Prochlorococcus marinus str. MIT 0919: one gene and its partner. The protein of the gene in region 2 interacts with the protein of the main gene of each other region in a pairwise test. Links are inferred from orthologs where the notes say so. Each region holds a gene or a part of one and is shown on either strand. Other genes may lie near its edges.

Evidence for each region.
Region 1: the proteins of ligA (region 2) and leuS interact in binary tests that used the Escherichia coli proteins (3 or more experiments, as listed by UniProt). The link is inferred for Prochlorococcus marinus str. MIT 0919 from one-to-one orthologs.

What each region holds. Positions count from the first base shown.
Region 1 is NZ_CP114779.1:242,118-254,816, forward strand. What follows is about bases 8,504-11,677. They hold leuS (leucine--tRNA ligase), read right to left. Parts: upstream 11,320-11,677; coding sequence 8,704-11,319; downstream 8,504-8,703. Other genes in these bases: O5635_RS01620 (glucose-6-phosphate isomerase), read left to right, coding at 8,504-8,707; dapF (diaminopimelate epimerase), read left to right, coding at 11,458-11,677. Outside these bases: molecular chaperone DnaK, read left to right, coding at 1-498; O5635_RS01585 (DnaJ domain-containing protein), read left to right, coding at 482-1,480; O5635_RS01590 (DUF3110 domain-containing protein), read left to right, coding at 1,520-1,924; murQ (N-acetylmuramic acid 6-phosphate etherase), read left to right, coding at 1,956-2,870; O5635_RS01600 (peptidylprolyl isomerase), read left to right, coding at 2,972-3,412; ribBA (bifunctional 3,4-dihydroxy-2-butanone-4-phosphate synthase/GTP cyclohydrolase II), read right to left, coding at 3,420-5,102; argC (N-acetyl-gamma-glutamyl-phosphate reductase), read left to right, coding at 5,206-6,285; purN (phosphoribosylglycinamide formyltransferase), read right to left, coding at 6,269-6,928; more of O5635_RS01620, read left to right, coding at 7,109-8,503; more of dapF, read left to right, coding at 11,678-12,321; O5635_RS01635 (cysteine desulfurase family protein), read left to right, coding at 12,321-12,699.
Region 2 is NZ_CP114779.1:1,129,404-1,141,868, reverse strand. The notes cover bases 6,871-9,810. They hold ligA (NAD-dependent DNA ligase LigA), read right to left. Parts: upstream 9,410-9,810; coding sequence 7,331-9,409; downstream 6,871-7,330. Other genes in these bases: O5635_RS06295 (membrane protein), read right to left, coding at 9,429-9,810; O5635_RS06305 (hypothetical protein), read right to left, coding at 7,166-7,318; O5635_RS06310 (TVP38/TMEM64 family protein), read left to right, coding at 6,871-7,160. In the rest of the region: speB (agmatinase), read right to left, coding at 1-157; speE (polyamine aminopropyltransferase), read right to left, coding at 154-996; mazG (nucleoside triphosphate pyrophosphohydrolase), read right to left, coding at 1,034-1,828; O5635_RS06340 (metal-binding protein), read right to left, coding at 1,884-2,354; O5635_RS06330 (AIR synthase), read left to right, coding at 2,496-2,834; O5635_RS06325 (hypothetical protein), read right to left, coding at 2,897-3,154; O5635_RS06320 (hypothetical protein), read left to right, coding at 3,212-3,670; O5635_RS06315 (valine--tRNA ligase), read left to right, coding at 3,729-6,530; more of O5635_RS06310, read left to right, coding at 6,543-6,870; more of O5635_RS06295, read right to left, coding at 9,811-9,851; O5635_RS06290 (SprT family zinc-dependent metalloprotease), read left to right, coding at 9,971-10,522; O5635_RS06285 (hypothetical protein), read left to right, coding at 10,578-11,102; O5635_RS06280 (chorismate lyase), read right to left, coding at 11,095-11,652; tRNA uridine-5-carboxymethylaminomethyl(34) synthesis enzyme MnmG, read right to left, coding at 11,682-12,465. UniProt on the Escherichia coli protein: DNA ligase that catalyzes the formation of phosphodiester linkages between 5'-phosphoryl and 3'-hydroxyl groups in double-stranded DNA using NAD as a coenzyme and as the energy source for the reaction.

The DNA of each region.
Region 1 (12,699 bases), 880 kb from region 2 along the record:
ACTAATCTTAATGAAAATGAAGTTAAAAAATTAATTATAGAAGCTAAAGAAAAGTCAAACGAAGACAGACGTAAACGGGCTTCAATAGATCAAAGGAACAATGCCTTGACTTTATTAGCTCAAGCTGAAAGGCGGCTAAGAGATGCATCAATTGAGCTAGGTCCCTATGGTGCAGAGCGCCAGCAACGCGCCGTTGAAGTCTCTATAAGGGATGTGGAAGATTCCCTCGAGCGTAATGATCTTTCCGAGTTGGATTTAGCAGTTTCTTCACTGCAAGAAGCTCTTTTTGGTTTAAATCGACGGATTTCAGCAGAAAAAAATTCCGATTCAAATCCAATTCAAGGCATTAGAAACACTTTTGGTTCATTAAAAGACGAACTATTCTCAGAGGATTATTGGGATGACGATCCTTGGGATTACACTCCCAGTCGACGAGATACAAACTCAACTTCTAGACGTAGAGATTTAGATCAATGGGATAATGACATCTACTACTAAACCAGATTATTGGTCGATACTTGGTATTTCTCCAGGTAGTGATCTTATACAAATTAAGACAGCCTTTAGGAAAGAAGCTAGAAGATGGCATCCAGATTTAAATGTAAATGATGTCAATGCAGAGGATCGTTTTAAACTAGTTAATGAAGCTTACGCAGTTCTTTCTGACCCTAAGAAAAGAGCCTCCTGGGAATCTTCAAATATTTCTTTTAAGGCTTCTGATGATATTTTTTCAAATGGTTTCCCAACTTATGATGAATATATAAAGATTGTTTTAGGTATAGAAATAGAGAATGATCCATATAATAAATATCAATCAAAAGAAACAGAACCTGATAATAATTTCGAAAATGAATTAGAGGATGAATTTGAGGATGAACTAGAGGATGAACTAGAGGATGATTTATATAACAATAGTTCTCAATATGATCAATCAAATTTTGTCCCTGCTAAGTCTCCAAAGCCATCCCCTCCTGTAAGAAAAGCAACTGAAATTGAAACACTTGTTGAATTATCACCAGAAGAGGCCCTATTAGGATCATCAATACAAATTGAGTTGGTAGATGGAACTCTTGTTGAAGTTAATACGCCACCATTTGCAGGCGATGGTTGGAGATTGAGACTTTCTGGAGTTGTTATAGGTGGCGAAGATCATTTTTTACAACTTCGCGTCCAAACTGAAGATAATTTAAGAATAGATGGTCTAAGAGTATTTTATAAACTTGAATTATTCCCTCAGGATGCATTGTTTGGATGTGCTATAGAGGTTCCAACTCTAAATGGACCTGTAACTTTACAAGTCCCACCTAATTCATCTTCAGGCAGATTATTGAGATTGAGAGGGAGAGGCTTACAATATGAAGAATTATGCGGAGATCAAATTGTAGAAATTATTGTTGTCATACCAGAAGATCTTTCAGAGGCTGAATTAGCTTTATACAGAAGACTACAAGAATTGTCTTTCGACAGATTTAAGGCATGAACAATTTATATAATTAATTATACAATATAAATTTAAGCTATGCTTGTATATATTCTTCTTTATTCGTCAGGCACAGAGAATGAAGGAATTCACTCTTTAGAATTAAAAGGAGAAACAATAGTTTTAATGTTTGAAGATCGAGATGATGCAGATAGATATTGTGGCTTATTAGAAGCCCAAGACTTTCCTCGTCCTAATATTGAACTAATTAATAGTGATGAAGTTGAGATTTTTTGTAAGGATTCTGGTTATTCTTCAAAACTAGTCCATAAAGGGTTCATACCTAAAACCGATGAAGAAAGACTGCTTTTATCTCCACCACAAAGTAATTTAGATGTAAGTTTATGGCAGGATGAAACTATTTCGCAACAAGATGATTGTACAGATAAAAAAGATTCATCAGATATAGATTCTTTTAGAAAAAAGCTAGAAGATCTTTTATAAAATAAAATCAGCATATTCAATACTTGATTTTATGGAAATTTCCAATAGAGGGCATTTATTAACAGAGGAGTCGAATCAGAATTCTTATGATTTAGATAATTTAAGTACTCTAGAACTTGTTGAATTATTTTCTAAAGAAGACTTGATGCCTCAAGTTGCAGTATCGAAGGTTATACCTACTATTGCTTCAGCTATAGATTCAATATCTTTTAGGTTAAAAAATAAAGGAAGATTATTTTACATAGGTGCAGGTACGTCAGGACGTCTTGGAGTCCTTGATGCAGCCGAATGCCCACCTACTTTTTGCACTCCCCCTGAGATGGTGCAAGGTATTATTGCTGGCGGCTACAATTCACTCCTTCGAAGCTCAGAAGACTTAGAAGATAGCCAAAGCTTGTCAATTTCTGATTTAGTCAAAAAGGGATTCTCTAGCAAAGATTGCTTAGTAGGTATAACAGCAGGTGGAACTACTCCCTATGTAACTTCTGCTATCGACCATTCAAAATCTATAGGCTCTCTAACCATCTCAATTGCTTCTGTTCCAAAAGAACAGGCTTCTTTTAATTCTGATATCGATATCAGAATAATTACTGGACCTGAAGTACTAACAGGTTCGACAAGGCTTAAGGCAGGAACAGCAACAAAAATGGTTCTAAATATAATTTCTACCTGTGTAATGGTTCGCCTAGGAAAGGTTTATAAGAATAGAATGATTGATCTATCTGCTTCTAACAGTAAGCTATTAGACCGCTCAATTAGAATTTTATCTGATTTAGCAAATTTAGAACGTACAGAGTCTATAGCTCTATTAGAAAGATCCAAAGGCTCTGTTAAGTTAGCTCTTCTTATAGCCTTTACTGAGTTGGATTTAGATTCGGCTGAACACTTATTAGAAAATAATAATTTCAACTTAAGAGAATCAATAAGTTCTTTTAAGAAAATTTGAAACTTAGTATTATATTTTAATAAGCTTTCTGATATAAGAAGATTATAGACATGTAATTAATTTTCCATTATAATAAAAAAACTTAGTCTAATTCTAAATTAATGGTTAAAGCAATTATTGAAACTGATAAAGGATTAATCAACATAGAATTGTTTAGTGATGATGCTCCCAATACCGTTGCTAACTTTGTAAAATTGTCAAACCAGGGCTTTTACGACGGCCTAGCTTTTCATAGAGTTATAAAAGGCTTCATGGCTCAAGGAGGGTGTCCTAATACTCGCGAAGGAGCGACAGGAATGCCTGGGACTGGAGGGCCAGGGTATAAGATTGATTGTGAAATTAACACTAAGCAGCACCTTCCTGGATCGCTTTCAATGGCACATGCTGGTAAAAATACTGGTGGAAGTCAGTTTTTTATCGTCCATGAATCTCAGCCACATTTAGATGGTGTTCATACCGTTTTCGGGCATACTTCTGATATGGATGTCGTTTTGTCCTTGGTCGATGGATCTAGAATTATCAAAGTGACCATTAACGATTAACATATTCTTAAGTTAGCCAATTCAATCCAACTGAGACATCTTCAATGTCGTGTTCAACAATAGATTCTTTAATTATATCTGAATTTAGCTCCTCTATAGGGTAATAGATATTTTGTACATTGTGAGATGGATGAAATGCTTGTTCTTTATTCTTTGATATAAGTATTCCTATCTTTGATGTTGTATCCCATGAAGATATTTCTTTTAGGATAATATAAATTTTGTCTGTATTTATATCATCATCCTGATTTTTAATATCTTGCATAAGTCTCCATAATAATAAAGGCCTTTCAAGTAATGCATTTAATCTAGGGTTGGTTTCTGAAACTAATCTTAAATTTAGACCTTTTGCATATATATTTATTTCTTTCTCTAGCTTAGATAATCTATCAAATTTACATATACCATCCCAATGTAATATTATAGATTTTCCTATCTTCTGTGTCTCTTCGATATCTTTTTCATTTATATAATGACCTAGTTTTGTTCTTTTTACAGCCAGATAAGCAGCATTATGATCCCCAGGGCAAATTACGAGTGGTTCTCTTGTTTCTACCTTGATTCCATAACCTCCTAGGCCAGCAATTTTCCTAGGATTATTGGTTAACAACTTTAATTTGTGAACTCCTAGATCCGAAAGTATTTGAGCACCTACACCGTAATTCCTTAAATCTGCTGGAAAACCTAATTTCTCATTAGCTTCGACTGTATCTAAACCTCCATCTTGCAAACTATATGCCTTAAGTTTATTGATTAGGCCTATACCTCTCCCTTCTTGCCTTAAATAAACCACAATACCCTCACCTTCTTTCGATATTCGAGATAAGGCAGCTTCTAGTTGAGGTCTACAATCACATCTTAAAGATCCAAAAGCATCTCCAGTAAGGCATTCTGAATGCATCCTTACAAGTACCGGTTCTTTAAATTCACCAACCTTACCTTTTACTAAAGCAACATGTTCAGTACCATCTAATTCATTTTGGTAACCAATCGCCTCGAAATCTCCAAATAAACTTGGAAGTTTTGTTATTGCTTTTCTATAGACAAACCTCTCATTTTCTAATCGATATCGAATTAGGTCAGCAATGCTAATAATTTTTAAGCCCCATATTTTTGAGTATTTTTGTAATTCTGGCAATCTAGCCATTGAACCATCAACATTTTGTATTTCGCATATCACCCCTGCAGGTGCCAAACCAGACAATAATGATAAATCTACTGCCGCTTCGGTATGGCCTGCTCTTTTTAGGACTCCTCCTTTCTTTGCTCTCAAGGGGAAAATATGGCCTGGTCGTCTTAAATTATTTGGTTTTGTATTCGGATTTATAGCTACTTGTATTGTGTTTGCTCTGTCTTCGGCTGATATACCAGTTGATACTCCATATTCTGGTCCTGCATCAATACTTATCGTAAAGGCTGTTTGATTTGAATCTGTGTTTCTATCGACCATTAGAGGTAGATCTAACTTGTCCAGCCTCTCTCCATCCATTGCGAGACATATCAGCCCTCTAGCCTCAGTGGCCATGAAATTTATTTGCTGAGGAGTAGCAAATTGAGCAGCGCAAATTAAATCACCTTCGTTCTCTCGGCTTTCATCGTCTACTACAACAATGCATTCTCCATTACGAATAGCTGCTAATGCATCCGCGATGGGATCAAAAATAATATTTATAGACTCTTCTGATTTCAAGTTTTCTCCTTGTAAGTAAAGAATTAGCTGAATAAAGTCATAATAAGGATTTAGGCACTTATTTAAAGTCCATTAAAATTTGGACCTCCTATTTGAATTTCATATGTCTCATACAAACAATAATGCAAATCGCGTCGCGATCATAGGTGCTTCAGGATATGGAGGCATGCAGTTGATCAGGCTTTTAAGCTCACATCCTAAATTTCAAATTTCATTAATAGCAGGTCACAAGACGGCTGGTCGTCAATGGAATGATATCTCACCTTTCCTGAAACTTAATACCGATTTAGAAGTTCAGACTCCAGATCCTGACGCTATTTCTAACAAAGCGGATTTTGCGATTTTGAGTCTTCCTAATGGTCTTTCATCACAATTAACGCCAGAACTTTTAAGTCGTAATGTACGAGTTATTGATCTGTCTGCTGATTATCGTTACCGCTCTTTGTATCAATGGAAGCATGTTTACAAGAATGAATCCAATGAATTCGACAGAAATGACGATTCCCTTTGTAAAGAAGCAATTTATGGCATTCCAGAATGGAACCAGCAAGAAATTCAAACTGCAAGATTAGTATCAAGTCCTGGCTGTTATCCAACAGCTTCATTATTGCCTTTAATGCCATTCCTTAAGCAGGGCTTAATTGAGAATGAGAGCATTATTATTGACGCCAAAAGCGGAACATCTGGAGCTGGAAGATCTCCTAAAGAGAACCTATTACTATCTGAATCTTCTGAATCTATTTCCCCATATGCAGTATTAGGTCACAGACATACTTCCGAAATAGAACAACAGGCTAGTTTGGTCTCTGGCAAATCTATAGAGCTTCAATTTACCCCTCATTTAGTGCCTATGGTTAGGGGCATTTTATCAACTATTTATTCAAGGCTTAGAGACCCAGGCTTAACGGCAGAGGATTGTCGGACAGTCCTAGATGCATTTTATCGAAATTACAATACAGTAGATATCCTTCCAGTAGGAATGTACCCTTCTACTAAATGGGTTAGGTATACAAACAAGGCTTTAATTTCACTGCAGGTTGACAAAAGAAATGGTCGTTTGATAATCCTTTCAGCTATTGACAACCTTATGAAAGGTCAGGCAGGACAGGCAATACAAATCCTTAATATTATGTCAGGCTATAATCATGACTTGGGGTTACCTTTAACTACTTATTATCCTTAGCAATATTTCTCCATTTAATAGCCGCTAAAGCAATACCTGTAGATAGTATTTTGTGCTCTTCTTCTTGTATTTTTTTTAGGAGAGAATTTTCATTATCTTTTTTATGTATTGGTATTGCAGATTGAATTAAGATGGGACCGGCGTCTACTTCTTCTTTGACAATATGAACAGTACAACCAGTAATAGTTACACCATGATCTAATGCTTGCGTTAAGGCATCTTTACCTTTAAAACTCGGAAGGAGCGAAGGGTGTATATTAATTATTCTTTCTGGATACTTATTTATTAGTACAGAGGAAACGATCCTCATCCAGCCAGCCATTACTATTCCTTCAACATCATAAATCTGTAATAATCTAATGATTTCATTATCTAGATCTTCTCGATATTTGAAACTAGAGTGATCTAAATAATGAAAAGGTATTTTATAATGTTTGGCCTTTTCAATTGCACCACAATTCTTTTTATTAACTATTAGACATTGGATATTTGCATCTAGTTTTTTATCTAGTGTTGATTTTACTATGGCTTCAAAATTACTTCCTTTTCCAGAAGCTAAAACTCCTAATCTTAATTTTGGTTTAAAACTTGGGAGTTTATCGATCTTAGGGAATATTAAGCTTTTACCTGAATCTATATTCATTATATATTAACTTATTTCTGTGATAATCCTTGATTTTCTTATAATATAGCACATTTATATTTTAATGTATCTTGCTAATGTTTTTATTTACTGTGTTTTGTTGATGAAGCAAGTAATTTATCCTGGGATATATCATACTGTATCTGATACTGACTTGGCTTTTTAATTTATCGTTCAAATATGAACCTACCTGACTTTAACCCTACTAATAGCCAAGATCAATGGAATCGCTTTAAAGAGCTTTTATGGCATGATGAGCAGCTTGGTTTTTGGCTAGATATAAGCAGAATGAAAATTAATAAGAACCATCTTGAAGAGCTAGAACCAAAATTTATAAAAGCCTTTGAGGCACTTTCTTCTTTAGAAAATGGATCAATAGCGAATCAAGATGAAAAAAGAATGGTTGGTCACTATTGGCTTAGATGTCCAGAACTTGCTCCAACTTTAGATATAACTAAATTAATAAGTGAAGAAATCGATCAAATTATTGATTTTTCAAAGGGAATATTATCTTCTTTGATTAAAACAGAAGAAGGTGAATCATTTACAGATGTTCTTTGGATTGGAATAGGAGGTAGTGGTCTTGGACCACTTTTAATCACTCAATCACTCCAAGAATTAAATCAAGGACTTAATTTTCATTTCTTAGATAATGTTGACCCTATAGGTTTGGAAAAGACACTTAATTCTTTAGGTGAGAATATTTCAAAAACATTATTTGTTGTAGTTAGTAAATCTGGAGGCACACCAGAACCTCAAATTGCAATGGATCAAGCTCGAAATTATGTCAAAAATAAAAATCTACAATGGTCTTCCCGAGCAGTTGCTGTAACCATGCAAGGAAGTCGTCTTTACAATTTAGCAACTTCTGAAGGATGGCTAAAGTCATTTGATTTGCCAGATTGGGTAGGAGGTCGAACAAGTATTACTGGAGCTGTAGGCTTGTTGCCACTAGGTCTTATCAATTCTGATATTAAATCTTTTCTTTTAGGAGCTTCCAAAATGGATTTAATTACTAGAAATACAATCGTTTCTGAGAATCCATCTGCACTGTTGGCTTCAGCTTGGTATTCATCTGGAAAAGCTAGAGGTTTAAAAGATATGGTTGTTTTACCTTATCGAGATTCTTTAGAAGTTTTCAGCAGATATCTTCAACAACTCGTTATGGAATCTTTAGGTAAGAAGTTGGACAGAAATTCTAAAGAGGTCTGCCAAGGGCTTGCTGTTTATGGGAATAAAGGGTCAACAGATCAGCATGCATATGTTCAGCAGTTACGTGATGGACTTGATAACTTCTTCGTAACCTTCATAGAAGTTTTGACTGACAATAATCTACCTCTTATTCAAGGTAAATCCCCTGGAGATTTTTTATCAGGCTTCTTTCAAGGGACTCGTTTAGCATTAAGTCAAAATAACCGGGAAAGTATTACTATTTCAATTAAAAAATTTGACCCTTGTTCGTTAGGTGCGTTAATTGCTCTTTTCGAAAGAGCAGTTGGCTTATATGCCGAACTAATTAACATAAATGCATATCATCAACCTGGTGTAGAAGCAGGTAAGAAAGCTGCAGCTGATGTATTATTTTTGCAGAGTAAAGTCGAACAACTATTACTAGACGGAAAAACATATTCTATCGAAGAATTATCTACTGAAATTGAAGAATCATCACCTGAATCTATTTTCTTGATTTTGAGGCATTTAACTTCTAACAGTCAAACTTATGCTGTCAATGGTTTATGGAGTAAACCTGGTGAAATTACTATCACTAGAACTACCTAACAAACTATATTAATTAATTTATTAGGTATAACAATAATTCTTTTGTAAGTTTTACCTTGTAACCATTTACGTGAAATATCACTCTCTAAGGCTAAATTTTCAAGCTCTTCTTTACTTGCTGAAGAATTAACTATTATTTTACCCCTAAGCTTTCCATTTATTTGTATAACAAGTTCATAACTATCTTTTACAAGAGCTAATTCATCATAGCTTGGCCAGCTCTGTTTGTGGATACTGTCTTTTCCCTTTAATTTTTTCCATAATTCTTCTGAAATATGAGGCGCAAAAGGAGATAGTAACTTTAACAATATACTTAGTGATTCATTTATTATAGGGTTATTGCATTTTTTAAAGAGGTCATTCATGCCATTGCTCAATTTCATTATTTCGGCAATAGCAGTATTAAATTGTTGGTTTTCATTTAAATCTATTGATACCTCTTTTATTGCTAGGTTAGTAATTCGTCTAAGTTTGACTTCGCTCTCATTAAGTTCTTCTATGTTGTATGAATAATCCATGCTTAGGTTTATATTATTTAATTGATTACATTCACTCGCTAGTTTCCAGATCCTTTGTAGGAATCTATATTGGCCCTCAACATCAGCATCTTCCCATTCTAGATCTTTTTCAGGTGGAGCCTTGAAAAGTATGAACATTCTGGCTGTATCTGCACCATATTTATCTATAACTACAGATGGTTCAATTCCATTATATTTTGATTTTGACATTTTTTCATATATTTTCTGTAGTGGCTCACCTGTAACTGGATCTTTAGGTTTTATTGTGTCTGTAATATCGGATGTTTTTATATATTTATTAGTCTTGATATTCTTAAATGTAATTCCTTGTACCATGCCTTGAGTTAATAACTTTACAAAAGGTTCCTTAACAGATATTAAGTTCCTCTTACTCAATGCTTTAGTTAAAAACCTAGAATATAACAAATGCAGAATTGCATGTTCTATGCCGCCAACATATTGATTTACAGGCATCCATTTGTTAACCAGTTCTTTGTCAAATGGTTTATCTTTATTTTTAGGATCTAGATACCTTAGGAAATACCACGAAGAGCAAATAAAAGTATCCATAGTATCGGATTCTCTTGTAGCTTTTCTTTTACAATTTGGACAATTAGTATTTATCCATTCGGAAGTTAATAAAGGCGATTTACCTTTCCCAGATAATTTGATTTCGAGAGGTAGTTCAACTGGTAGATCTGACTTTTTTACCGGAACAACACCACAATGTGAACAATAAATAATTGGGATTGGACAGCCCCAATATCGTTGCCTAGAGATTAACCAATCTCTTAGCTTGTAGGTTGTTGTTTTTTGTGCCCAGTTTAACTCTATTCCTCTTTTTGTAATAAGTGTTTTGGCATCTGTAGATTTTAAATCATTAAATTCATTGGAATTAATCATTATTCCAGGCTGAGTATATGCAGCTTGCTTGTTATTTAAGCCTTCTTTTAAGGGTTTTATTACATACTTTATAGGAAGTGAATATATATGTGCAAATTCATAATCCCTTTCATCATGACCAGGTACTCCCATTACTGATCCAGTCCCATAACTAGCTAATACATAATTTGCAATCCAGACTGGTATACATGAATTATTAATAGGGTTTATAGCTTTTATGCCAAGGTCCATGCCAAGTTTACTTTTATTACCTACAGTCCTTTCACTATCAGTTAGACTAGCTATATTTTGCTTAAATATTTTTAATTTGTCTTTTAAATCTTTGGCAATTATTTTATCTACCAAAGGATGCTCTGGGGACATAACAATATAAGTACAACCAAATAGTGTATCTGGCCTGGTTGTAAATATACTTATAATTTCTTTGCTTTGATCTTCTACTTTAAAATCTATTTTTGTACCATTAGACTTGCCAATCCAATTCTGTTGCATTGTTTTAACTTTCTCTGGCCAATCATCTAAATTTTCTAAATCTCTTAGCAAATTATCAGCGTATTCTGTAATTTTAAGGAACCATTGCTTTAATTCTTTTTTCTCAACTATGGCACCTGATCTCCAGGATTTACCTTCAGCATCGACTTGTTCATTTGCAAGGACTGTTTTGTCAATTGGGTCCCAATTAACATTTGCAGACTTCTGATAAGCAAGACCAGCTTGATATAGTTCAAGAAATATAAATTGGCTCCATTTGTAGTATTCGCTCTCAGAAGTATTTATCTCCTTATCCCAATCTATAGATAACCCAAGTTTATTAAGTTCTATACGCATCTGGGAGATATTTTTCTTTGTCCACAAATCAGGCCTTACCCCCCTTTCTATAGCAGCATTCTCTGCAGGTAAGCCAAAAGCATCCCATCCCATAGGATGCAGTACAGCATCTCCTTTCATTCTTTGTAGCCTTGCAATGACATCCGTTATTACATAATTTCTCACATGGCCCATATGAAGATTCCCAGAAGGATATGGGAACATCGACAGAGCGTAAAAACTTTTTTGCTTATCAACCGGCTCTTGTGTTTTATATAGCCCTTGCAAATTCCACTCTTTCTGCCATTTACCCTCAATACTATGAGGGTTATAGCTCTCTTGTGAGAAATTAGAGTCTGGTTTTATTGTTGTTGAACCTGTCACTTAATTTGATTAAAATGATACTTAAGACTTTTACAGGTTAATATTACCCTTGGTTGGGCCATCTAGGGGGTATTTTACAAACAAAGAACTAGAACCTTAACTTACTATTTTTGCTAACTTGTTTTATTGAGAATCAGAATGGAACCTATTAACTTTCAAAAATATCATGGAATAGGTAATGACTTTATAATTATAGATGGGCAAGATAGTAATCTACCTTATAATATTACTTCCCCTAAAAAGGATTTTGTTAAAAAAATCACTAATAGAAATTTTGGCATTGGTGCTGATGGTATAATATTAATTTTACCCTCTAATACTAATAATTGTAATGTTAAAATGAAAATATTTAATTCAGACGGTACAGAACCGGAAATGTGCGGCAATGGAATTAGATGTTTGGTTAAATATATTTTGGATAATACACCTGAAAAACTCCTTGATGATTTTAAGGTTGAAACTTTAGCGGGAGATATTCCTATAAAATTAGATATTAATAATAATATTGTAGTAGATATGGGAGTTCCAATCCTTACCCCTCCTGAAATCCCAACATTTTTAAAAATTGGTAAAAATGGAATACCTCAAGATTGGTTAACCATCGGAGAGAAAAGCTTATTTGTTTCTGCAATAAGTATGGGAAATCCACATGCAGTAGTAGAAGTAGATCAGCTTTATGATTGTGATATCAATCTTCTTGGTCCAGAATTAGAAATACATCCAAAATTTCCCAAACATACTAATGTTCACTTTATTAAAATAATTAGAGAAAATTATATAGAAGCCTTAGTTTGGGAGAGGGGATGTGGAACTACTCTTGCTTGTGGAACAGGGGCATGTGCAATAGTGGCTATTCTTTCCAAGCTAGGTAAATGTAGTCAAAATTCAGTTGTTAAATTACCAGGCGGTGAACTTAGTATTCATTGGCCTCAATTTGGAGAGTCTATATATATGTCTGGCTCAGCAGAATATGTCTATAAAGGCCAACTAACAATTTCCTAATGAAAAGTAATACCCATTTATATCTAGATGCGTGTGCTAGTACTCCACCGTTAAAATCAGTAGTAAGAGAGGTCTCTAGAATTCAAAGCCTTTTTTGGGGAAATCCATTAAGTCTTCATAATTATGGATTAAGATCCTCAGAAATTATAGAAAGGTCTAGAAACAAGATAGCTACCCTGATGAATATTAGATCAGAACAAGTGGTTTTCACTTCTGGAGCGACTGAATCTATAAAGTTAGCCTTAAATAATAATTACCAGAATTTAACGCCTGGACGTATTGTCATAAGTGCCGTAGAACATCCTTCTGTATACTTAGCAGCAAATTACTTGAAAAGTATTGGATGGGATGTTGCAATTTGGCCTGTAGATAATAAAG
Region 2 (12,465 bases):
TGATTTCAGATGGTCCAAAACGAGTACCTGGCCTAAATGATGTAGTTCCATCGTAAGGGATACCACAAATGCCTATCTTGCAATTTTTTGGATTGCTTTGACTGCCCATAAATATGGGACCATCTGTATTAAACTTTGGACTTTTAGAAAGTTTCATAGATTTAACTCTCTTTCAAGAAAAGCAGGAATACTATTAAATGCACCTTCTTGCCAACGAGGACTCCAAATTTCGCAAGACTCAGTAATTTTTTGCATTCTTTCAATAATTGGTTTGTGGTATCTTGGCTTACCTTGTGAAGCAAAAGTCCAGCTCCACCAACCACTTGGGTATATTGGTACGTTTCCATATAAAGGGTCTGCATAATCGAAAATTTCACGAAGCATTTTGACTGTATTAATATGAAATTCTCTGAAGGTTTCCGGTGATTCAGATTGTGTTGCTAACACACCTCCTGGCTTTAGTATTCGCCGACAATTTGTAAAAAATTCTTTTGAAAATAATCCTTTAGCAGGTCCTTTTGGATCAGAACTATCAATAATAATAACATCATAAAAATCAATAGGTGTATTTTTAACCCACTCTATGCCATTTTCAATAAAAATATTTAAGCGATTATCTTTCCAAGCGTCACCTCCAATCTTTGGTAAATATTGTTTACTTAGTTCAATTACACGGCTGTCAATTTCAACTAAATCAACACAATCTAAAATGTCATATTTCATACATTCTCTAGCGCTTCCTCCATCACCACCACCAATGATAAGAGCTTTCTTAATTTCTTTTGAGCTACATAAAGCTGGATGGACTAAAGATTCGTGATATTGCTTTTCTTGGCCTTCAGCAGTCATCCAGCAATTGTCTAAAAGTAGAGCATTTCCATAGAGCTTACTTTCAATAATAGTTATTTTTTGGTAATTACTTTGTTCTTCAATTATTACTTTACCTTTTAGACCAAAACGAGCATTATTTTGATACTCATCAACCCATTTTCTCATAAAATCATCAAATAAATCATTAATATTAATCATGAGTCTAATTAATATTCTTTTTTATAGACATCATTTTTTTAGCTTCTTGCCAAAGGAATTCTAATTGTTTTTTTGATTGCCCAAGAATTTTCCCCTTAAGTTTTGATTCCATGTAAGACAATCTATTGAGAAATTTATTATTAGTTTTTTTAAGCCCCCTTTCTGGAGATAGATTATACCATCTGGCTATATTTATAAGAGTGAAGATTACATCCCCTAACTCTTCCTCTGCATTAGTCATGTCTTTCTGTAAAAGCGCTTCCTTTAGCTCTTCTACTTCTTCATTAAATTTATCCCATATATGATCATTGCTAACCCATTCTAATCCTAAATCCTTTGCTTTCCAAGATATGTATATTGCTCCATTCATAGCAGGCTGTTGTCTAATTTTTCTCTTAGCTTCATCTGTTATAGGAGTTTCACTTTGTATTGCCTCTTTTTCTAGCATTTTAATTTCGCTCCAACTCAGGCCTTTAAATTTACTTGTACTTTCAAATATATTTGGGTGTCTTCTAATTAATTTATTTTTTAATTCTTTTACTATATCATCGAAAGTAAATCTATTTTCTTCCTCTGCAATTTGGGCATGTAATATTACTTGTAATAGTAGATCTCCGAGCTCTTCAGTCATACCTTTTTCATCATTACTTTCTATCGCATTAACAACTTCATAAGCTTCTTCTAGGACATAAGGTATTAGTGAAGTGTGAGTTTGTTTTATATCCCATGGACATCCATTAAGTGGATCTCTTAATCTAGAGATTACTTTCCTAAGTTCAATCATCGCGTTGCTTTTCATAATGCTAGAAATCAATTTTGAAGATTAGTTTGATTTACCTATGTAAGTTTTGAAATTAATTAGTGCGAGAACGAACTTTATCTTTTATTAGGTGAAGCCATACGCTTCCTTCCATGCCAATGAAGATAAATAAAGTTTCTTTTGAATATCGTGTTAGAAATTTTGCTACCATTTCAGTTGAAAGAAAGTTTAGCTCTATTCCGAAAGCATTAATTAATAATTTCAATAAAGCAATAGTTACTATTAGGTAAGATATTCTTAAAGAGGTTCCTATGATGGGACCGTGTGAAAGAAATGATCTGTGAGGAATAAATTTTCTGTATGGTAACCAAATTATTTGTAATATACCCCATCTTTTTAAAGGTAGAGAACGAGTATCCAGATCTGGAGATAGCCATAAACCTCCGATTGCAAACGCAAGACCTGCAAGAATCCCATTCTTAAATCCAAATAAAATGCCTATGGCGATTCCAAACGGCAAGCTATAAAATTTTGTAGATTGGTCATGTTCAATGCCAGAAGCCATTAGTTTGTAACTAATTATTGTGCTTAGCCTGGCTTGGTAAGGCACAATTGTCTAACGGGCGATTAGCTCAGCGGTAGAGCGCCTGCCTTACAAGCAGGATGTCCCTGGTTCGAACCCTGGATCGCCCATTACATGCTTTTTATGGACCAAGTTTTCACGATTAGTTCAAAAGCTTCTGCTGAATTGGTCAGGCAGTCCGCCTGTGGAGATACACCAGGCATAATGAATATTGATTTTATTGAAGATACTTGTTCTGAAGGGTGGGTTCACATAAGAGTTGGGACGGGTCGAAACAATGGTGTGCCAATTGCAAGAACTGATGGTGTTACCTTGTATGCCCCAGAAGCCCAAGTGGATCTCCTTAAAGGATTGGAATTGAATTTTTACGCCGATTTAAGCGGAGGAGGGTTTTTAATTAGTGTGCCCACTGGTAGTGAAGCATGTTCTTGCGGAGCTGGTTTTAGAAAAATTCGAGATTAAGTGTTTTTACGTTCTTTCTTGATTTTGTGATTAAGCCGCAATTTCTCGCAGCCTTTCACCATTTAATCTTCTGGGAAAAGTATAGAACTCAATTCTTCTTCATCTACGCCATAAACACGAGCCAAAGTGGTTTCAATAGCACTCGTTACTTCACCTGACAAAAATCTCATAGCAGTTAGTGCTTCATCTGAGATTTCATCAGTAAGCAGTTTCTCTTCGTTAGCTAGTTTTTCATCATTGATTACTGCCATAATCCAACTTTGATAGGCATAAATCAAGTCCGAGAATTCAATTTCAGGGTCATTTAGATCCATGGTCATCTTTAGTGCCATTCAAACGCATTTCTATTTGATTTTATAAGGCGAGGTTTATTTGCCATGACAAAACCTGAAAAAACACTTATTCAAGCAAAAGTTTTTGAATTTGCTTTTAATGAGCTTGTAAGAAGTAAACGAAGTACTTTTCAACCAGAGTGGACTATTGATAGTTGGGCTAAGTTTTTAATTTGGGTTGCTTTGAATTGTGGTCTTTCTGGGGATAGAGAAAATCTTGAATTTTTTGCTGAGTCTTTAGGGGCAGCATTAACGACTCGTATGAGAAAGAAATTTTTTGAAAGAACTCTTGAAAGTTTGTCAGTGCATTTGGTTGCTGACCCTGCAGAAAGTCAAATTCTTCTAATGTCAATTAAAGATCCAAAGGAATTGACTCCTGAAAAAGCCTTACAAGTATTGGGAAAGGTTGGCTTATCAGAAAGAGCTTTATTGGATATGACTAAATGGGTTATTGATGAAGGGTTGATTGCTATTCCTTGGAAATCTTCAGAAACTGGCAGTTAATTTGTGCAAAAACAAAGAATTTTATTAGTGTTTGCAAGGATGCTTTAAATATTGCTTCGTGGAAGATCAGTCAAAAACTCAAGTTTTTGGGAAAGCAGTTGATGTTTTACCTAAAACATATGACCCTAAGGGCACGGAAAAGAGATGGCAGCGTATATGGAGTGAATTAGACGCCTTTCACCCCGATCCAAATGATCCTGGGAAACCATTCTCTGTTGTCATTCCTCCTCCGAATGTTACAGGTAGTCTTCATATGGGACATGCTTTTAACACAGCACTTATTGATACGATTGTTAGATTTCAGCGATTGCAGGGAAAAAATGTTTTATGTTTGCCAGGAACAGATCATGCATCGATTGCTGTTCAAACAATTCTTGAAAAACAATTAAAAGAGCAGGGGCTAGATAGGAATGAATTAGGAAGACAATCTTTTTTAAAAAGAGCCTGGGATTGGAAGTTAGAAAGTGGAGGCCGCATAGTTGCTCAGCTTCGCCGTCTTGGTTATTCAGTCGATTGGAAGAGAGAAAGATTCACAATGGATGAAAAGTTGAGTAGGGCAGTTACAGAAGCTTTTGTTCGTTTACATCAACAAGGTTTGATATATAGAGGAGAATATCTTGTTAATTGGTGTCCTGCATCAGGTTCAGCAGTGAGCGATTTGGAAGTCGAAATGAAGGAGGTCGATGGATTTTTATGGCATTTTAGATATCCATTAAGCAATGGACCTTCTTCCAATGGCACTACGCATTTGGAAGTTGCTACTACTCGGCCTGAAACTATGCTTGGCGATGTTGCAGTGGCAGTGAATCCTACTGATGGTCGATATAAAGATCTTGTTGGCCAAAAACTTACATTGCCATTTATAGGAAGAGAGATTCCTGTTGTTGCTGATGACCATGTAGATAAAGATTTTGGAACTGGTTGTGTCAAGGTCACTCCAGCTCATGACCCTAATGATTTTTCTATTGGTCAGAGACATCAGTTGCCTCAGATTACTGTCATGAACAAAGATGGCACAATGAATGCTCAGGCAGGACAATTTGAAGGGTTAGATCGTTTTGAAGCACGCAAGGCAGTTGTAGATGCTTTAGAGGATCTTTCACTGCTTACAAAAGTTGAACCATATCGACATAGTGTTCCGTACTCCGATAGAGGAAAGGTACCTGTAGAACCTTTACTATCTACACAGTGGTTTGTTCGCATGGAGCCATTGGCAGATAAATGTCGAGCACATTTTGCTAAGAATGAGCCAAGATTTGTTCCAGCACGATGGGAAAAAGTTTATTTAGATTGGTTAACAGGTATACGTGATTGGTGCATTAGTAGACAATTGTGGTGGGGGCATAGAATACCAGCTTGGTTTGTAGTTAGTGAAACGGATTATGAATTACGTGATGACACTCCATTCGTAGTGGCATCTTCTGAAAAAGAAGCACTATTGCAAGCTCGTCAAAAATTTGGTGAGTCTGTTGAAATAAGGCAGGATGAAGATGTTTTAGATACGTGGTTTTCTAGTGGCCTTTGGCCTTTTTCTACTTTGGGATGGCCTAAGGAAAATGAATCAGATTTTAAATGTTGGTATCCAACAAATACATTGGTAACAGGTTTTGACATCATATTTTTCTGGGTTGCAAGGATGACGATGATGGCAGGTGCGTTTACAGGCAAAATGCCTTTTTCTGATGTATATATCCATGGACTTGTTCGAGATGAACAGAATCGCAAAATGAGTAAAAGCTTAGGAAATGGCATTGACCCAATTTTGTTAATAGAGCGTTATGGGGCAGATGCTTTGCGATTTGCTTTAGTCAGAGAAGTGGTTGGTGCTGGTCAAGATATTCGTCTTGATTATGATCGAAATACTGATACTTCTGCCACTGTTGAGGCTGCTAGAAACTTTGCTAATAAGTTATGGAATGCCACTCGCTTTGCTTTAATTAATCTTGGGGAGACTACTTTTGAAGAGACATTTCAATCACTCGACTCATCTCAATTGCAGCTTGCTGATAGATGGATTTTATCCAGACTGGCCAGAGTTAATTCGGATACTTCTAAACGATATTTAAACTATGGACTTGGTGAAGCTGCAAAAGGGCTTTATGAATTTACTTGGAATGATTTTTGTGATTGGTATTTGGAACTCATTAAAAGACGACTTAATCCAGGAGATTCGCCTAGTGCGTCTCAATTATTAGATAAACAGATTGCTCAAAAAGTAATGTTTAAGGTTTTAAGGGAGCTTTTGGTCATGCTTCATCCTTTAATGCCTCATCTGACAGAGGAACTTTGGCATGGCATTACAGTTTTCCCTGAAGAAAAGCTTCTTGCTTTAGAGCCTTGGCCAGACTGTAAGAAAGATTATTTAGATGAAAATTTGGAAAGCTCATTCAATGAGTTGTTTACTTCAATTCGACTAGTTCGCAATTTGCGAGCTGAGGCAGGATTAAAGCCTGCTCAGAAAGTTCCGGTTCGTTTTATTACTAAGAAAGATAAGCTTGCAGAGATTCTTGAAAAAGCAACGGCTGATATTCAATCCCTTACAAAAGCCAAACAAGTTGATGTACTGCACCCTAGAGATCTGAAAGATCAACCTTCAGTTAAAGCGTTGGCAGGCGTATCGGGTGAATTGGAGGTTGTACTACCCATTGAAGGCTTGATAGATCTCGATGCTTTACGTAATCGCTTAGAAAAAGATTTGCTAAAAGCTCAAAATGAAATAGCAACTCTTTCGAACAGATTGTCCAAGAAAAGCTTTATAGAAAAAGCACCTGAGAAGATAGTCTTGGAATGTAAAAATAAATTAGCGGAGGCTCAATCACAAGCTAATTTAGTAACTGAAAGAATTTCAGGTTTAGGTTAAAGTTTGAGCTTAATGAACTTAGAATTTACCAATATATTTGATACACAGCTTCAATTTTTCCTTACTCCTTTGGGGTTTTTAACTTTTCTAATAATATATATTATATGGACGATTTTTTTATTGCCAGGATCATGGTTGTCTATGGTGGCTGGTTTTATATATGGAATTGTATTGGGTAGCTCTTTAGTTTTTATTGGAGCATCTATAGGGGCAATATTAACTTTTCTTGGGGGAAGAAGCTTTTTACGAGATTGGACTAATAAACGCCTAAGTTCTTTCCCTAAATTACACTCTATAGAAAAGCAAGTTATTAAAAATGGTTTGAAATTTATTTTATTAACTCGACTTTCACCTTTATTCCCATTTGGTTTACTTAACCTTGCTTATAGCATTACAGATGTCTCTATTAAGAATTATTTTATAGGCCTCATTGGCATTTTTCCAGGAACTCTACTGTATTGTAGTCTTGGATCTTTTGCTGGAGAAATATCAGGTTTTCGATCTGTTATTAATAGTCAAAATGAGTTGGTTTCTTTTATTTTTACATCCTCTGGATTATTAGCTTCAATAGGTGTATTTTTCTTTATTGCTAGAGCAACAAGAAATGCATTATCAGATTTAGATCATTGATTATTCTATGTTTTAAGATTCCAATCTCGAATAGTTGCTATTAAAATAAACCACATTAATCGTGACTTTGCTAACAAGCCTTTTTTCGCTGATAGTTCAAGGAACTTTGCTTGCCCACAAGGTGTTTTGATGAATGAATGAATTTTCGGCTTAAACATAGGTAATTGGGATTAGAGAAATAGGCTTAAAAATTCTTTCTCGTCAATTATTATAACGCTTAGATCTTTTGCTTTTTTTAATTTCCCACCTGACTTATTACCAGCAATTAGATAATTTGTATTTGATGAAACCGAAGAATTTACTTTTCCGCCTGCTTCCTCAATCATTTTTTTAGCTTCACTCCTTTTGATTGTATTTAATGTACCAGTCAACACAAAATTCTTGCCAAAAATTTTGCTTGATCTAATGCCTTTAATCTCTAACTGATTATTCTTTGCCGCAAGATCTACCCCTAAACATTCCAGCTTTTTTATTAGATCTTGATTATCTTTTTCTTTAAACCAATGATATAATGATTCACTTATTTCCAAGCCAATACCATTTATTTTCTGGATATCTTCTGGAGAGTTTAATGCTGCATCACTCAATTCAGTAGCACTTGGGAAAGCTTTTGCGATAATTTTTGCATTACCTTCTCCAATATGTAAAATCCCTAAACCATATAATTTTCGATGCCATGGTTGATTCTTAGATTTTTCTACTGAAGCTATTAGTTTCTTTGCAGATTTTTCACCCATCCTATCCAGTTTTTGAAGGTCTTTTTCGTTCATTTTATACAATTCTGCAATAGATAATATAAATTGTTTTTTGACTAACTGTTCGATTATTTTACTTCCCATACCATCTATATTCATTGCACCTTTGCTTACCCAATGACGTAATGAACCTTGAATAATTGCTGGGCATAGATTGTTCACACATCTTGTAATAGCTTGATTAGAATCTCGAAAAAGGTTTGTATTACATTCAGGACATTTATTAGGTAAAAATAATGGGGCTGCATTAACCGTTCTCAATTCCTTTAATACTCGAACAACTTCAGGAATTATTTCTCCTGCCTTACGAACAATAATTGTATCTTCTGAATGTAACTCTAGGGATTGAATTCTATTGGCATTATGTAGTGTTGCTCTTCGTACTATTGTTCCTGCTAGAGAAATTGGTTCAAACTCTGCAACAGGAGTAACTGCTCCTGTCCTTCCAACTTGGTATGTAAGGTTAATTAGTTTCGTTGGCGCTTCTTCCGCTGGGTATTTCATTGCAATTGCCCAACGCGGTGCTTTCTGAGTTACTCCAACAAAGTTTTGCAGCTCAAAATCATTTAGCTTAACAACAACTCCGTCAGTTGTATAAGGAAGTTGATTCCGGCGTTTTTCCCAAGAGTTAAAGAAGTTTTCTACTTCTTCTAGACTTTCTAAAATTTCTTTATTTGGATTGACTTTAAATCCTATTTTCTTTAGCCAATTAAGGCTTTCCCATTGGCTATTTGGCTCTTTAGGATCAATTTCTTTTGCTATCCAGTCTTTAGGTAAATGAATTGTATACGCAAAAAAATCTAGTTTTCTTGAAGCGACTATTTTTGGATCTAACTGTCTTAGTGTTCCAGCACAGGCATTTCTTGGGTTTGCAAATAAATCATTCCCCTCAGTGTTTCGCAAGGCATTAATTTCTTCAAAAGTTTGATTAGGTAGAAAAACCTCACCTCTGATTTCAACCCATTGTGGTGGATTTTTTAAATGAAGTGATAAAGGGATAGAACTAATTGTTTTTACATTTGTAGTAATGTCTTCGCCATTCTCTCCATCTCCTCTAGTTGCAGCTCGTACAAGTAATCCATTTTCATAGCTTAAAGCCAAAGCATTTCCATCGATTTTTAATTCGCAAACATATTCACAGAACCTTTTTTTTTCTAATGAAGTTGATTTTTGATCAATTAATTTTTTTATTCTGGTGTTCCATTCATTTAATTCTTGAATAGTGAAAGCATTATCAAGACTAAGTAATGGGATTTTATGATTTACGTTAATAAAGCCTGTAGAAGGCATTCCTCCTAATCTTTGAGATGGACTATCAGGTGTAATTAGAAACGGATGTTTTTTTTCAAGTTCTATTAATTCCCTATAGAGGCGGTCATAAACTGCATCCTCCATCACAGGTGAATCAAGCACGTAATAAGCATGGTTAGCTTTGTTGAGCAGTTTTCTAAGCTCAGACGAACGTTTTGAAGGATTGTTGGTGGAAGACTGCACTAGGCAAACTTGCTTGTCTTTAACTTTTGCCTTTTGCGATTCGGTTGATTCGCCAGGCTTTGTCTACTTTTACAAAACTGAAATCCAATGGTAACTCTTCTTTTTTGTCTTCAGATTTGAGTTTTAAGGTGAGGATGATTAAATTATCTTCTATTCGGGGGCGACCTGATTTTAAGTTTCTATATTTGTTGAGTTGGAGACTCCCAAGGAATTTTAAAAAATCTTGGCGACTGACATGCTGACGATAAGTTTTTGTTGTCAGTCTGTAAGCAGCATCAATTTTTCCAGAAGCGATGTGATCAAAAAATTGTTTAACGAGAGGGTTGATGCCTCTTGCTCCAATGACCAGCTTGACCGCATTGAAAGTCCAGAAAAGGATTAAAGCTCCACCTCCTATAAGAAGAGCTTTGATTCCAATTTCTCTAATTAGAGCCCCATCCATTGGTAATTGTTTTTGAAAAAGTGTTTGACTTACTAACTCTATAAAGCCAAGTGTTCCCTAGTCACTAAGTTTTAGACAGAATGTTATTGCTTGGTCAAGGACATTACCCTAAATCATAGATGTCACTGGTCCCACTTTTACCATTATTTCATCGTTTTAATAAGGAGTATTTTGATGGCTTGCTTGTCAAAAATGGTAAGCCAATGGTTTCAATACGTTGGAGTGATGGAAGATTACGTAATACAGCAGGCTTATATCGCAGGGGCTGGAAGGGACCAGGGAGGAGATTTTGTGAAATTGTTCTATCTAGGCCACTTTTAGAGAATCTGCCTGATAGTGCTGTTGAAAGCACTCTTTGTCATGAGATGATTCATGCGTGGATTGATTTGGTTTTAGGTGTCAAAGAGGCTCATGGTCCTAATTTTCATGCACGCATGGCTTTAATTAACTCTTCACAAACTAATTTTCAGATTAGTGTTCGCCATAATTATCCAGTACCCGCAAAAACACCTAAATGGCTAGCAACATGTCCTTCTTGTGGCTTAAGTTTTCCTTATAAGAAGTTAATGCGAGGTGTGGCTTGCAAGACTTGTTGTGATACAAAGTATTCAGGTAAATGGCATCCTAGTTGTGTTTTGATTTATGAACCTATTGCGATAGAAAATTCATGAAATCGATTTTGATAATGATTTTTCTCTAAAAGTGCAATTCTGTTAATTTGTTTGTATGGACAGTAGTCGCAAAAGAAATAACCGGCGCAAGCGTTCTAGTGACCCTTTAGAACGCAGAGTAGACCAATGGTTTGAGACTGGACGCCAGTTTGTAGATGGAGTTTCTGGTAATAGGCCTGGAAACCGAAGATCTGCAAATATGAGAGCCACCCGATCAGGGCTGAACAATGTTGGTCGTTGGGTTGGTGACAAAATTGATTGGTTTTTTGAAGAAGACGATGATTGGATGGAAAGTGCTGAATTGGGAGGTAGGCCTGAAAATTTGCTTTCAGGTCCTAAAAAGCCTTTAAAGGCAATTTCCTTGAGAATTCCCAAAGCGATAGCTCCTTCTGTAGATACTGACGAAGAGATCGATTCACAAGCAAAAGAATGGCCTGATGAATCCTCTTTTAGGCTTAATAGATGGAAACGTTCCCAGGTACTAGATCAGAGCATTCAACGAAATTCATCAACTGCTAAAAGGAACGGAGGCTTACCTAATCGACGTATACCAAAATCTAGTCGACGAAAGATTAATTAAGTTGAAGCTTTTGACGCGGTGTGGGGCCAAGCCACATTTCCAACTCTGGATTAAAGACTTCTCTAATGACGGTTAGCTCTTTTTCTTGACGAAAGAATCTGTAGTGTCTACTCCAAAATGGTCCTTCTTTTTTAAATTCTTTTTCAAGCCAACTTGCATTAACTAAAGCAAGCCCATCAACTTCACGAAATAGTTCAGATCGGCCTTTAGTAAGGCTATCCCAAATTGGCTGTTCCTTATTTTTTAAGTGGCGCTCAGCTTCTTTTTGATTCCACCAGCTTTCTGCCCATGCCAGGGTCTGTGATCCACATCTAAGCCATACTTGGCGTCTTAAAAGCGGTGGTTTTAATTCTTCAATTTCTATAGGTGCTCCTTTGCAACCTTGCTGCTCTGATTGCATTGCTATTAGCTTTACTTTTACTTTTTCACCTGTCAACAGATTTAGATGTCGAGTGGGGCTTCCATCTCCTAAAAGCATTAGTTGCCATGGCCCAGAGAGTTTTTGAGAAACGTTTCCAGACAAGACGGATTCTGTTGGTGCTTCCCAAATACTTTTAGGGGAATCAAGTAATTCGTTTTTCAGCGTATTTCTCCTGACACATGAGATTGGTTCTTTTTCGAATGGGATGTATTACTAGATTTGTGGCTTTGAATTTTTAACCATACTAAAAGAGCTGTTAAATCAGCTTTGCTGACACCAGGTACTAAAGCAGCTTCTCCAAAATTCTTTGGTTTATTTATACTTAATTTTTCACGTGCTTCTTGTGAAAGAGTTTTTATATTACTAAAATCTACTTCGACAGGAATAGGCTTCTTGCTTTGCTTTTTAATTTGCTCTATTTGAGCCTTTTGCCTTTCTAAATAGCCACTATATTTAATATCGATTTCTGCTCCCTCTCTTACGTCTAAAGGGATATCTGGATCCATTAACCTATGCCTAATTAAATGAGATGTATGTGTTCCTGGTCTCCGTAGTAGATTTGCGAGACTAATTGATCCTTTAATAGGAGCGCCTGTCTCTTCTTCTAAGACAGTTGCGATTTGATCGCTATCTTTTACTCTTTGCTTTTCTAGTCTTGCTTTTTCTTTTGCAAGAGCCTCTTGTTTTGCAGTGAATATTGACCATCTACGATTATCAATTAAGCCTAATTCATAGCCTAGTGGAGTTAATCTACGATCAGCATTATCACTGCGTAGCACAAGACGATACTCGCTTCGACTAGTTAAGACACGATAAGGTTCACGTAAGTCTTTTGTAACTAAATCGTCTATCATTGTACCTATATAGCTTTCTTCTCGAGGGAAAACTACAGCCTCTTTTTTTTCTACATATTTCCCTGCATTAATTCCTGCGACTAATCCT